3 regions of the Halomonas sp. ABH4_019 genome follow, and region 2 is predicted to be linked to each of the others. Evidence: predicted binding sites of a transcription regulator. Region 2 holds the regulator's gene; each other region holds the start of a gene.
What was found. Region 2 encodes sigma-54, which starts transcription at its own class of promoters, with help from an activator protein. Its sites were predicted from a motif close to TGGCACNNNNNTTGCTNT; they were not measured.
Positions count from the first base shown of each region.

Region 1: a site for sigma-54 is predicted at 1,270-1,287, ahead of speB (agmatinase). Genes of this name have one in related genera too.
Region 3: a site for sigma-54 is predicted at 2,471-2,488, ahead of glnA (glutamate--ammonia ligase). Genes of this name have one in related genera too.

Region 1 is NZ_JBSWWC010000002.1:540,383-544,509, forward strand. Features, by position in the region: gene ACXAFN_RS09655 (sigma-54 interaction domain-containing protein) at 1-1,149, opposite strand, end outside; gene speB (agmatinase) at 1,325-2,275, shown strand; gene ACXAFN_RS09665 (YjiH family protein) at 2,339-3,718, shown strand; gene ACXAFN_RS09670 (5-guanidino-2-oxopentanoate decarboxylase) at 3,768-4,127, shown strand, end outside.
Region 2 is NZ_JBSWWC010000003.1:322,550-326,676, forward strand. Features, by position in the region: gene ACXAFN_RS13805 (PTS sugar transporter subunit IIA) at 1-100, opposite strand, end outside; gene hpf (ribosome hibernation-promoting factor, HPF/YfiA family) at 108-419, opposite strand; gene ACXAFN_RS13815 (RNA polymerase factor sigma-54) at 531-1,931, opposite strand; gene lptB (LPS export ABC transporter ATP-binding protein) at 2,085-2,810, opposite strand; gene lptA (lipopolysaccharide transport periplasmic protein LptA) at 2,807-3,337, opposite strand; gene lptC (LPS export ABC transporter periplasmic protein LptC) at 3,334-3,918, opposite strand; gene ACXAFN_RS13835 (KdsC family phosphatase) at 3,923-4,127, opposite strand, start outside.
Region 3 is NZ_JBSWWC010000002.1:700,746-704,872, forward strand. Features, by position in the region: gene ACXAFN_RS10445 (ZIP family metal transporter) at 1-697, shown strand, start outside; gene glnA (glutamate--ammonia ligase) at 925-2,331, opposite strand; gene typA (translational GTPase TypA) at 2,825-4,127, shown strand, end outside.

The sequences.
Region 1 (4,127 bases), on a different contig from region 2:
ATCACCGGCAGAGAGCCAGGCCCGCTCCAGCCAGTTCTCCAGCTCGCGCACGTTGCCCGGCCAGTCGCGTCCCATCAGCTCCTGCCAGACATCGCGGCCCATCAGCTTGTCGCGGCCGTAGCGGGCATTGAGGCGCTTGAGTTGCCGCTCGACCAGGCCGGGGATGTCCTCGCGGCGCTCGCGCAGCGGCGGCAGGGTCACGGGAATGACGTTGAGCCGATAGTAGAGATCGAGCCGGAAACGGCCCTCCTCGACCCGGCGCGCCAGGTCCTGGTTGGTGGCCACCACCAGCCGGAAGTCGACACGACGCGGCCGAGTGTCGCCCAGCCGGGTCACGCTGCCGTCCTGGATGACCTTGAGCAGCTTGGTCTGCATCGCCAGCGGCAGCTCGCCGATCTCGTCGAGAAACAGGGTGCCGCCCTCGGCCTGCTCCAGCAGCCCGGCCTTGCCGCCCGGCGCCGCGCCGCTGAAGGCGCCGTGCCGATAGCCGAACATCTCCGACTCGAACAGGCTTTCGGGAATGGCGCCGCAGTTGACGTCGACGAAGGGGCCCTCGCGACGAGCGCTCCAGCGGTGCAGCTGGTGGGCGAAGGCGGTCTTGCCGACCCCGGACTCGCCGAGCATCAGCACCGTGGCATCGGTCGGGGCCACCCGCTTGAGCAGCAGCGCCACCTCGTGCATGACCTCGCTGCGCACCTCCAGCTCGCCCAGCTCGGCCTCCAACCCGGCCTCGTCGGCCCCGCCGCCGCGCCTGAGGTGATCGCTGAAGCGCCGCTGCAGCAACGCGTATTCCTCCTGCAGCAGCTGCAGGTCGGTGAGGTCCATGGAACGGCTGACCACGGCGACCAGCCGGCCGCCCTGGAACACCGGATGCGCCTGGGCGATTACCCGCCGCCCGGTGCCGGTCACCTGCATCAGCTGGGCCGGCCGACCGGTGCGAATGACCTCCAGGCTGATCGACGGCTTCAATACGCCCTGGGCCTCCAGGGCCTGCACCGTGGTGCGACACAGGTCCTCCCGGGACATGCCATAGACCGCCGCCGCCGCGGGGCTGACGTCGCGCACCCGGCCGTCCGCGTCGACCACGAAGAAGTGATCGTGGGCGGTCTCGATGATGGTCTGCAGGATACGGCCGTCGAGTTCGCTCATGGGGTCTCGCATTGATGCAGGAATGAATCACTGATCCACCAGTGTATCACCTCCGCCGGCCAGACGATGCACAAATGAATCAGCGAGGCAAAAAGCCATGGCATATCAATCCATTAAAGATGGCACGTTTCCTGCTAAGAGAGACCAGGACATTACTCAATAGACGGAGCCCGACATGAGCGACTACAACCAGCCCCTGGGCGGCAACGAGATGCCGCGTTTCGGTGGCCCGGCCACCATGATGCGCCTGCCCACCCAGGACAGCGCCGCCGGCCTCGACGCCGCCTTCATCGGCGTGCCCATGGACATCGGCACCTCCAACCGCCCCGGCACCCGCCTGGGCCCGCGCCAGATCCGCGACGAGTCGCGCATGCTGCGCCCCTACAACATGGCCACTCGCGCCGCGCCCTTCGACAGCCTGCAGGTGGCCGACATCGGCGACGTGCCGATCAACACCTTCAACCTGCCCAAGAACCTCGACATCATCACCGACTTCTACGACGAGGTGCTGTCTCATGACTGCGTGCCGCTGACGCTGGGCGGCGACCACACCCTGACCTGGCCGCTGCTGCGCGCCATCGCCAAGAAGCACGGCCCGGTGGGCGTGATCCACATCGACGCCCACGCCGACGTCAACGAGCACATGTTCGGCGAGGAGGTCGCCCACGGCTGCCCCTTCCGCCGCGCCCAGGAAGAGGGGCTGCTGGACAGCAAGCGCGTGGTGCAGATCGGCCTGCGCGGCACCGGCTATGCCGCCGACGACTTCGACTGGTGCCGCGAGCAGGGCTTCCGCGTGGTCACCGCCGAGGAGTGCTGGTACAAGTCGCTCGAACCGCTGATGGCCGAGGTGCGCGAGCAGATGGGCGACGGCCCGGTGTACATCTCCTTCGATATCGACGGCCTCGACCCCTCGGTCGCCCCCGGCACCGGCACCGTCGAGATGGGCGGCCTCACCGCCCAGCAGGGCCTGGAGATCGTGCGCGGCGCGGCCGGCCTCAATGTAGTCGGCGGCGACCTGGTCGAGGTCTCCCCGCCCTACGACACCAGCGGCAATACCGCACTGATGGGCGCCACCCTGCTCTACGAGATGCTCTGCGTGCTGCCCGGCGTCAAGCGTCGCGACTGACCGCCGCCCACCCGGCCCGGCAGCGCCGGGCCACACCCATTACAAGACCAACAGGGAAATCCCATGGCTGACTCCTTCGACACGACCCTCGCCACCCGCGCCGAATCGCTGAGCCTCAGCGGCCTGCTGAAGTTCCTGATTCCCTCGCTGCTCGGCATCGGCCTGTTCCTGGTGCCGTTCTCCACCGGCGACACCATCAACATCGGCATGGGGCTGATGGCCGACGGCCTCAAGGCACTGCTCGGCGACGCCCTGCCGACCATCGCCACGGTGGTGCTGTGCCTGTCCATCGTACTGACGCTGACGGTCAAGCTCGTTCGCCCGGCCTGGGCCCGCGAGGGCGCCATGCACGAGCTATTCGACGTGGCGCCGCTGTGGGTGGTCATGCGCGTCCTCGGCGCGGCCTTCGCCCTGATGACCTACTTCCAGGTCGGCCCCGAGATGGTCACCGCCTCCTTCACCGGTGGGGTGATGCTCAACGACCTGGCTCCGGTGCTGCTGACCTTCTTCTTCTTCGCCGCCATCCTGCTGCCTTTCCTGGTCGACTTCGGCTTCATGGAGTTCATCGGCAGCCTGGTGCGCACGCCCTTCCGCAAGATCTTCGGCCTGCCCGGGCGCAGCGCCATCGACGCCACCGCCTCCTGGATGGGCTCCGGCACCGTGGGCGTGCTGATCACCACCCAGCAGTACGAACAGGGCTACTACAACGGCCGCGAGGCCTCGGCCATCGCCACCAACTTCTCCATCGTCTCCATCGCCTTCGCCCTGCTGGTGACCAGCTTCATCGGCATCAACCACCTGTTCGTGCCCTTCTACCTGACCGTGGTATTGGCCGGCCTGGTAGCCGCGGTGATCGTACCGCGCCTGCCGCCGCTGTCGCGCAAGTCGAACGCCTACCACGAGCCGGTGGGCTGCCGAATCGCCGAGGAGAACACCGGCGACCAGAACCTGCTGCGCTACAGCCTGGGCATGGCCGTGGCCCGTGCCGAGACCGCCCCCGGCCCGCTCAAGCTGGCACGCATCGCGCTGTTCAACGTCGCCGACATCTTCCTCGGCCTGCTGCCGCTGGTGATCGCCATCGGCACCGTGGCGCTGGTGCTCGCCGAGTTCACGCCGCTGTTCACCTGGCTCTCCGCCCCCATGGTGCCGGTGCTGGAGTGGATGCGGATTCCCGAGGCCGAGGCCGCCGCCCCCGCCACCCTGGTGGGCTTCGCCGACATGTTCCTGCCGGCGGTGCTGGCCAGCGACATCGAGAGCGAGCTGACCCGCTTCGTGATCGCCTGCCTGTCGCTGACCCAGCTGATCTACATGTCCGAGATCGGCGCCCTGCTGCTGAAATCGAAGATCCCGCTCAAGCTGTGGGAGCTGGTGGTCATCTTCCTGCTGCGCACCGCCATCACCCTGCCGATCATCGTGGTCATGGGCCACTGGCTGGTGGGCTGAGACGATCCCCATGAACCGCGAGAGCCTGAACCCTGAGAGAGAAACGCCCATGACCTGCGCCGAACTGCTGATCCGTCTGCTGCGCGACACCTACGGGGTAGAGACCGTGTTCGGGATCCCCGGCGTGCACACCGTCGAGCTCTACCGCGGCCTGGAAGGCGGTGGTGGCAGCGGCATCCGCCACGTCACGCCGCGCCATGAGCAGGGCGCCGGCTTCATGGCCGACGGCTACGCCCGCGCCACCGGCAAGCCCGGGGTGTGCTTCATCATCACCGGGCCCGGCATGACCAACATCGCCACCGCCATGGGCCAGGCGCTGGCCGACTCGGTGCCGATGCTGGTGATCTCCAGCGTCAACCGCCGCGACACCCTGGGCCGCGGCCAGGGCCGGCTCCACGAGTTGCCGAGC
Region 2 (4,127 bases):
GGGCAATGAAGGTGCTGAAGAATTCCAGCACCCGCTTCTTGCTCCCCCCGGGCACGCCGAACAGGGCGCGCTCGGGGGGCAGGATGGCTTCGAGTGACATTGGCGGCTCAGCGGACGCTTGCGGCGCCCTGGGCGCGGGCCTGGGTCTTTTCCTTGTGCTTGACCAGCTGGCGGTCCAGCTTGTCGGCAAGGGCGTCGATGGCGGCGTACATGTCGCCGTCCATCGCCTCGGCGTGTAGATCGGCACCGGCGGCATGCAGGGTGCAGGCGGCCTGCTGGCGTTCCTTCTCCACGGAGAGCGTGACCTGCACGGTGGTGATGTTGTCGTAGTGGCGCTCGAGTCGCGTGAGCTTCTCCTGCACGTAGTCACGCAGGGGATCGGTCAATTCCACGTGGTGGCCGGTGAGGTTGACTTGCATGACACGCTCCTTGCTCCTTGGGTGGTGATCCGATTGTAACCCTTTTTGGTGCCTTGCAAACCCCCCGCGCCAGGCGGTTTTCCACGCCATGCGGCGCGGCTGGCGACGGCCCTAACCGAGACGCTTGCGGCGGCTGGAGGAGGGGATCTGCATCGCCTCGCGGTACTTGGCCACGGTGCGCCGGGCCACCTCGATGCCTTCCTCGCCGAGCAGCTCCACCAGCTTGCTGTCGGAGAGCGGCTTGCGCGGGGGCTCGCCCTCGATCAGCTTGCGGATGCGGGCGCGGATCGCGGTGCTCGAGTGGGCGTCCTCGCCGCCCCCGACCTGGCTCGAGAAGAAGTACTTGAGCTCGAAGACGCCGCGCGGGGTGTGGATGAACTTCTGGGTGGTGACCCGCGAGATGGTCGATTCGTGCATCTCCACCGCCTGGGCGATGTCGGCCAGGATCAGCGGCTTCATGGCTTCCTCGCCCTGCTCGAGGAAGTCGATCTGGCGGGTCATCACCTCGCGGCCGACCCGCAGCAGGGTGTCGTTGCGGCTGGTCAGGCTCTTGATCAGCCAGCGGGCCTCCTGGAGGTGGTCCTTGAGGAACTGGTTGTCGTCGCTCTTGTCGGCGCGGCGGATCAGCGCCGCGTAGTCGGGCTGGATGCGCAGCCGCGGCATGGCCTCGGGATTGAGCTCGATCCGCCAGCCCTGGGGGGTGTGGCGGGCGATCAGGTCGGGGATCACGTAGTCGTTGTCGTCGCCGGCGTAGGTGCTGCCGGGGCGCGGGTCGAGGCCGCGGATCAGGGCGATGACCCGCTCGAGGGCTTCGTCGTCCAGCCCCAGGCGACGCTTCAGCAGGCGGCGGTCGCTGGCGGCCAGCGCCTCCAGGAACTGGCGCACCAAGCGCCTGGCCTGGGGCAGCAGCGGGGTGTCGTCGGGCAGGGTGGCCAGCTGCAGCAGCAGGCATTCGCGCAGGTCGCGGGCGAAGACGCCGGTGGGCTCGAACTGTTGCAGGCGCAGCAGGACGGCCTCGATCTCCCGGGTGGTCAGGCCCTCAAGGCCCTGGGCGCGCAGGCCGTCGCGTAGCTCGTCCAGCGGTTGGTCCAGGTAGCCGTCCGGCGTCACGGCATCGACCAGGCTCTCGGCGATGCGCGTTTCGCGCTCCTCGAGGCCGCTCATGGCCAGCTGCCAGCCGAGGTGGCCTTGCAGGCTCTGGCCGGCGGCCTGGCGCTCGAAGTCGGGGGCCTCGCCGCTGCCGCCGGCGTCCTGGAAGGTGTCCGACCAGTCGCTGTCCACGGAGAGTTCCGCGGGAATCTCGTCGGACCAGTCGTCTTCCGGGGTCTCGCCGACCGCCTGCTCGCCGAAATCGTCCTCGAGTTCCAGCATGGGGTTGGCTTCCAGCGCCTGCTGGATTTCCTGGCGGAGGTCGAGGGTCGAGAGCTGCAGCAGGCCGATCGCCTGCTGCAGCTGGGGCGTCATGGTCAGCTGGGTGCCGACGCGCAGTTGCAGGGATGCCTTCATGGCCATGGATGGTTCCGCTCCTCCGGCGAAGAGGCTCCTACCCTAGTGGCCCGGATGGCGCCATGCAAGTGCTGATTAAGCAATTAGCGTGCCAATGGCAATCGGCGTGCCCGTCGTCGGTTGGCGACGCTATATCAGTGACTTGCGAAGCCGCAGCCCTTAGAGGCGGAAGTCCTGGCCCAGGTAGACGTCGCGCACGCGCTGGTTGGCCAGGATCTGCTCGGCGTCGCCCTCGGCGATGATCTGGCCGTCGCCGACGATGTAGGCGCCATCGCAGATGTCGAGGGTCTCGCGGACGTTGTGATCGGTGATCAGTACGCCGATCTCGCGGGACTTGAGCTGGCGGATGATGCCCTTGATCTCGCCCACCGAGATGGGGTCGACCCCGGCGAAGGGCTCGTCGAGCAGGATGAAGTCGGGCTCGGTGGCCAGCGCCCGGGCGATCTCGACCCGTCGGCGTTCGCCGCCGGACAGGCTCATGCCCAGGTTGTCGCGGATATGGGTGACGTGGAAGTCCTCGAGCAGGCGCTCCAGGCGATCCCGTCGTCCGGCCCGGTCGAGATCGCCGCGGGTCTCGAGGATGGCCATGATGTTGTCGGCCACCGACAGCTTGCGGAAGATCGAGGCCTCCTGGGGCAGGTAGCCGATGCCGGCCCGGGCGCGCTCGTGCATGGCGCTGCCCGAAAGGTCGCGGTCGTCGATGGCGACCCGGCCGGCATCGGCCCGCACCAGGCCGACGATCATGTAGAAGGAGGTGGTCTTGCCGGCGCCGTTGGGCCCCAGCAGGCCGACGATACGGCCCTGGCGGATCTCCAGGCTGATGTCGTGGACCACGCGGCGGCGCTTGTAGCTCTTGGCCAGATGCTGGGCGCTCAGGGTCTTCATGGGGCGTCCTGCCGTTCCGGCTCCAGGGTCATGCGCACCCGCTGGCGCTCGTCGACGCCCTGGGCGTCGGAGCGGGCCTGGACGACCCGGCGGTCGAGGAAGTATTCCAGGTAGCCGCCGTCGAAGGTGTCGCCGCCCTGGTGGAGTTCGGCCTGGTCGATCAGCTCGATGCGCCGCTCGGCCACGTGGTAGACCACGGTGCGCCCCCAGGCGCGGACCAGCGGCTCATCGGGGGCGGGCTGCTGTTCCATGTAGGCACGCTGGCCGGTGGCGGTGGCGCGGGTCAGCTGGCCGGCATCGTTGCGCTGGATCTCCACGCGCGCGCCGCTCAGCTGCATGCTGCCCTGCTGGATGTGCACGTCGCCCTGGTAGACGGCGGTGCCGGCCCGGTCGTCGAGGTCCAGGCGGTCGGCCTCCACCTGGATGGGCGCGCTGGCGTCGCCCTCCAGGGCCAGTGCCGCGGGGGTGGCCAGTGCCGTGGCCAACAGCGTCAGGGCCAGCAACGAGGCGAGGGGAGGTCGCGTCATGGCTCGGGGGTCTCCTGGGAATTCGGCGGGTGGTGGCCGCGCACATTGTCGGTCAGTCGGGCGCGGTTGTCATCGAGCCAGGCGTCGAAGCGCTCGCCGCGCATCGATTGCGGCGGCTGGCTCAGCCGCGCCGGCGTGTCGCTCCAGGCGTGGCCGGCGTCGGCATCGTAGTGGAGGCGCTCGGTCTCGAGCCGCCAGCGCTCTGCGGGCGCGGTGAGGCGCGCCTGGCCCTCGAGGACCAGCGGGTTGCCGCCGGCCCCCAGTCGCCCCTGCTCGGCGACGGCCAGCCACAGGCGGCCCTCGTCGTCGCGCAGTCGGGCGTCGGGAGCGGTCAGGCGGGTGACGTCGTCGACCGGGGTGTGGACCAGTCGCGGGGTGGTCAGCCGCTGGTGGGGGCGGCCCTGGGCGTCGAAGCGCGTCAGCTTGACGTCCTCCAGGTAATAGTCGGGCTCGCCGGCCTCGTCCTGGGGCACCGGGCCGGGCGGTGCCTCGGAGCGCTGGTCGAGCAGCGCCAGGCCGCCGCCCAGCACGAGCAGCAGCAGGAACAGCCAGGTGCGGAAACCGGGGCGGGGCAGTCGCATCCCGTCAGGCCTTGCCGTGGAGGTAGGTGTCGAGCACGGCGTCCCAGTGGCCCTGGGCCTGGAGCAGGGTGTCGCAGATCTCGCGCACCGCGCCGAAGCCGCCCTCGCGTTCGGTGACCCAGTCGGCGTGCTGGCGGATGTAGCTGGGCGCGCCGGGCACGCTGATGCCGACCCCGGCCTGGCGGATGGGCGCCACGTCGGGCATGTCG
Region 3 (4,127 bases), on a different contig from region 2:
CGTGATCCTGACCCTGATGGCGGGCATGGCGATGCCGCTGGGCGGCTGGGTCGCCCAGGAAGAGCGCATCGGCCCGAACTGGCTCGAGACCGAGCTGCGCCACGGCATCATCGCCTTCGGCGGCGGCGCGCTGCTCTCGGCGGTGGCCCTGGTACTGGTCCCCCGCAGCTTCGATGCCCTGGCTCTAGGCCCGGCCGTGGGCTGGTTCCTGGCCGGCGGGCTGGCCTTCATGGGCCTCGACATCGCCCTCAATCGCAGCGGCGCCTCCGCCAGCCAGCTCGCCGCCATGTTGTCGGACTTCATCCCCGAGGCCCTCGCCCTGGGGGCGGCCTTCGCCTACGGCGGCGCCAGCGGCATGCTGCTGGCCCTGCTGATGGCGCTGCAGAACCTGCCGGAGGGCTTCAACGCCTATCGCGAGCTGCGCGAGAGCACCCACTACTCGAGCCGCCGCCTGCTGGCGCTGTTCTTCGCCATGGCCTGGCTGGGCCCGCTGGCCGGCCTGGGCGGCCTGTGGTGGCTCGCCGCCTATCCCGCGGCGGTGAGCGCCATCATGCTGTTTGCCGCCGGCGGCATCCTCTACTCGGTGTTCCAGGACCTGGCGCCCCAGGCCCGGCTGGAACGTCATTGGGGGCCGCCGCTCGGCGCGGTGCTGGGCTTCGCGCTGGGCATCGCCGGGCATATGGTGCTCGAGGGGTGAGGTGAGAGGCGTGAGGGGGAAGGCGTGAGGTGCGCGGCGGGCGACGCGTAGAAGGGTAATGGCCCATCGCCCGACGAACCAATCTGCCCTCTCTTTTCTCCTCACCCCTTACCTCTCGTCCTTTACCTCCTCGCTCCTCACCCCATACCCCTTACCCCTACATAAAAAAAGCACGCCCGCAGGCGTGCTTCCATGTGCCGGGGCGCGGCGCCAGGCGCCGCGCGGCCTCAGCAGCTGTAGTACATGTCGAACTCGACCGGGTGCGTGGTCATGCGCAGGCGCTCCACGTCTTCTTCCTTGAGCTCGATGTAGGCATCGATCATCTCGTCGGTGAAGACGCCACCCTCGGTCAGGAAGGCGCGGTCTTCGGCCAGTGCCGCCAGGGCCTGGTCCAGGCTCTCGGCCACGGTCGGGATGGACTTGCCTTCTTCCGGCGGCAGGTCATAGAGGTTCTTGTCCATGGCGTCGCCGGGGTGGATCTTGTTCTTGATGCCGTCGATGCCGGCCATCAGCATCGCCGCGAAGCACAGGTAGGGGTTGGCGGTCGGGTCGGGGAAGCGGGCCTCGACGCGCTTGCCCTTGGGGCTCGCGGTGTAGGGGATGCGGATGGAGGCGGAGCGGTTGCGGGCGCTGTAGGCCAGCATCACCGGCGCCTCGAAGCCCGGCACCAGACGCTTGTAGGAGTTGGTGGAAGCGTTGGTGAAGGCGTTCAGGGCACGGGCGTGCTTGATGATGCCGCCGATATAGTACAGCGCCATCTCGGAGAGGCCCGCGTACTCGTCGCCGGCGAACTGGTTCTGGCCGTCCTTCCAGAAGGACTGGTGGACGTGCATGCCGGAGCCGTTGTCACCGACCAGCGGCTTGGGCATGAAGGTGGCGGTCTTGCCGTAGGCGTGGGCCACGTTGTGCACCACGTACTTCATTTCCTGAAGCTCGTCGGCCTTCTTCACCAGGGTGTTGAACTTGACGCCGATCTCGTTCTGGCCGGCGTTGGCGACCTCGTGGTGGTGCACCTCGACGGACTGGCCGATGGCCTCCAGGGTGTTGCACATGGCGCCGCGGATGTCGTGGAAGCTGTCCACCGGGGGCACCGGGAAGTAGCCGCCCTTGACCCGCGGACGGTGCGCCAGGTTGCCGCCCTCGACCTGACGGTCGGTGGCCCAGGCGCCTTCCTCGGAGGTGATCTTGTACATGGCGCCTTCGATGTCGGCCTTCCAGTGCACCTCGTCGAAGATGAAGAACTCGGGCTCCGGGCCGAAGAAGGCGGTGTCGCCCAGGCCGGTGGACTGCAGGTAGGCCTCGGCGCGCTTGGCGATGGAGCGCGGGTCGCGCTCGTAGCCCTGCATGGTGGCCGGCTCGATGATGTCGCAGCGCAGGATCAGGGTGGCATCTTCGGTGAAGGGGTCGAGGAAGCCGGTGCCATCCTCCGGGCGCAGAATCATGTCGGACTCGTTGATGCCCTTCCAGCCGGAGATGGAGGAGCCGTCGAACATCTGACCGTTCTCGAAGAACTCTTCGTCGACGTCACGGGCCGGAATGGTGACATGCTGTTCCTTGCCTTTGGTGTCGGTGAAGCGCAGGTCGATCCACTTCACGTCGTGTTCTTCGATCAGGGCGAGAGTCTTCTCGGACATGAGGTCCTCCAGGTAATGGCTGGTTATCGGGTATTCCGCTTGTCTCTGTCGCCGGTCGCGATGCTGTCCAGTCGACGTTGTAGCATGCCGCAGGCGTGATGCCCACGCCGCCATGCACGACCATGGCACTGCCCCAAATTATGCAGAGGCCGTGCCAAAATGGCGCCATCCACCACCGACATCGGCATAATGAGCTGACAAGCAAGGAGAAAAAAAATCGCGCCAAGAGAGTGCAAGATCGGCACCGCGCCCCATGCCCTCTCATGGCCCGCCGAGAGGCGCCCCAAAACGCCCCACAATGGCGCAACGCCCCTCATGTCGCACCATAAAGGTGCACGACGCATCGCCCCGCCGACGCCGCCCCGCCACACGCCGCAGGTCCTTGAATCCATGGGCCGGACGCGGCTCACCCGCGGATTCCCGCCGACAAGGCTGGTAGCGCCAGGGTCCTGACCCTATAATGCGGCCCCACTTTTCCCAGCAGGATCCCGTCGTGATCGAGAATCTTCGCAACATTGCCATCATCGCTCACGTCGACCACGGCAAGACCACCCTGGTCGACAAGCTCCTCCAGCAGTCCGGCACCCTGGACCGCAAGGCCGAGGGCCAGGAACGGATCATGGACTCCAACGACCAGGAGAAGGAGCGCGGCATCACCATCCTGGCCAAGAACACGGCGATCCGCTGGCAGGGCCCCGACGACCGCGACTACCACATCAACATCGTCGACACCCCTGGACACGCCGACTTCGGCGGCGAGGTCGAGCGCGTCATGTCGATGGTCGACTCGGTGCTGCTGATGGTCGACGCCGTCGACGGCCCGATGCCCCAGACCCGCTTCGTCACCCAGAAGGCCTTCGACCAGGGCCTGAAGCCGATCGTGGTGGTCAACAAGATCGATCGCCCGGGCGCGCGGCCGGACTGGGTCATCGACCAGATCTTCGACCTGTTCGACAACCTCGGCGCCAGCGACGAGCAGCTCGACTTCCCAATCATCTACTGCTCGGCGCTCAACGGCGTGGCCGGCCCGGAGCCGGACCAGCTGGCCGAGGACATGTCGCCGATGTTCGAGGCCATCGTCGACATCGTCGAGCCGCCCAAGGTCGAGCTGGAAGCGCCCTTCCAGATGCAGATCTCGGCGCTGGACTACAACAGCTACGTCGGCGTCATCGGCCTTGGCCGCATCACCCGCGGCAACGTCAAGCCGAACCAGCAGGTCAGCGTCGTCTCCAAGGAAGGCAACACCCGCCGCGGCAAGATCGGCCAGGTGATGACCCACCTCGGCCTGGAGCGCGTGCAGACCGAGGAGGCCACCGCCGGCGACATCATCTGCATCACCGGCATCGAGGACCTGGCGATCTCCGATACGCTGTGCGACCCGGCCGCGGTCGAGGCGCTGCCGGCGCTGACCGTCGACGAGCCCACCGTGTCCATGACCTTCCAGGTCAACGACTCGCCGTTCGCCGGCAAGGACGGCAAGTTCGTCACCAGCCGCAACATCAAGGATCGCCTCGACCAGGAGCTGATCCACAACGTGGCGCTGCGCGTCGAACAGGGCGAGAGCCCGGAGAAGTTCATCGTCTCCGGCCGCGGCGAGCTGCACCTCTCGGTGCTGATCGAGAGCATGCGCCGCGAAGGCTTCGAGCTGGCCGTGGGCCGCCCCGAGGTGATCATCCGCGAGATCGACGGCGAGCAGCAGGAACCCTACGAAGAAGTCATCATCGACTGCGAGGAGCAGCACCAGGGCGCCATCATGGAAGAGCTCGGCTACCGCAAGGGCGAGCTCAAGAACATGA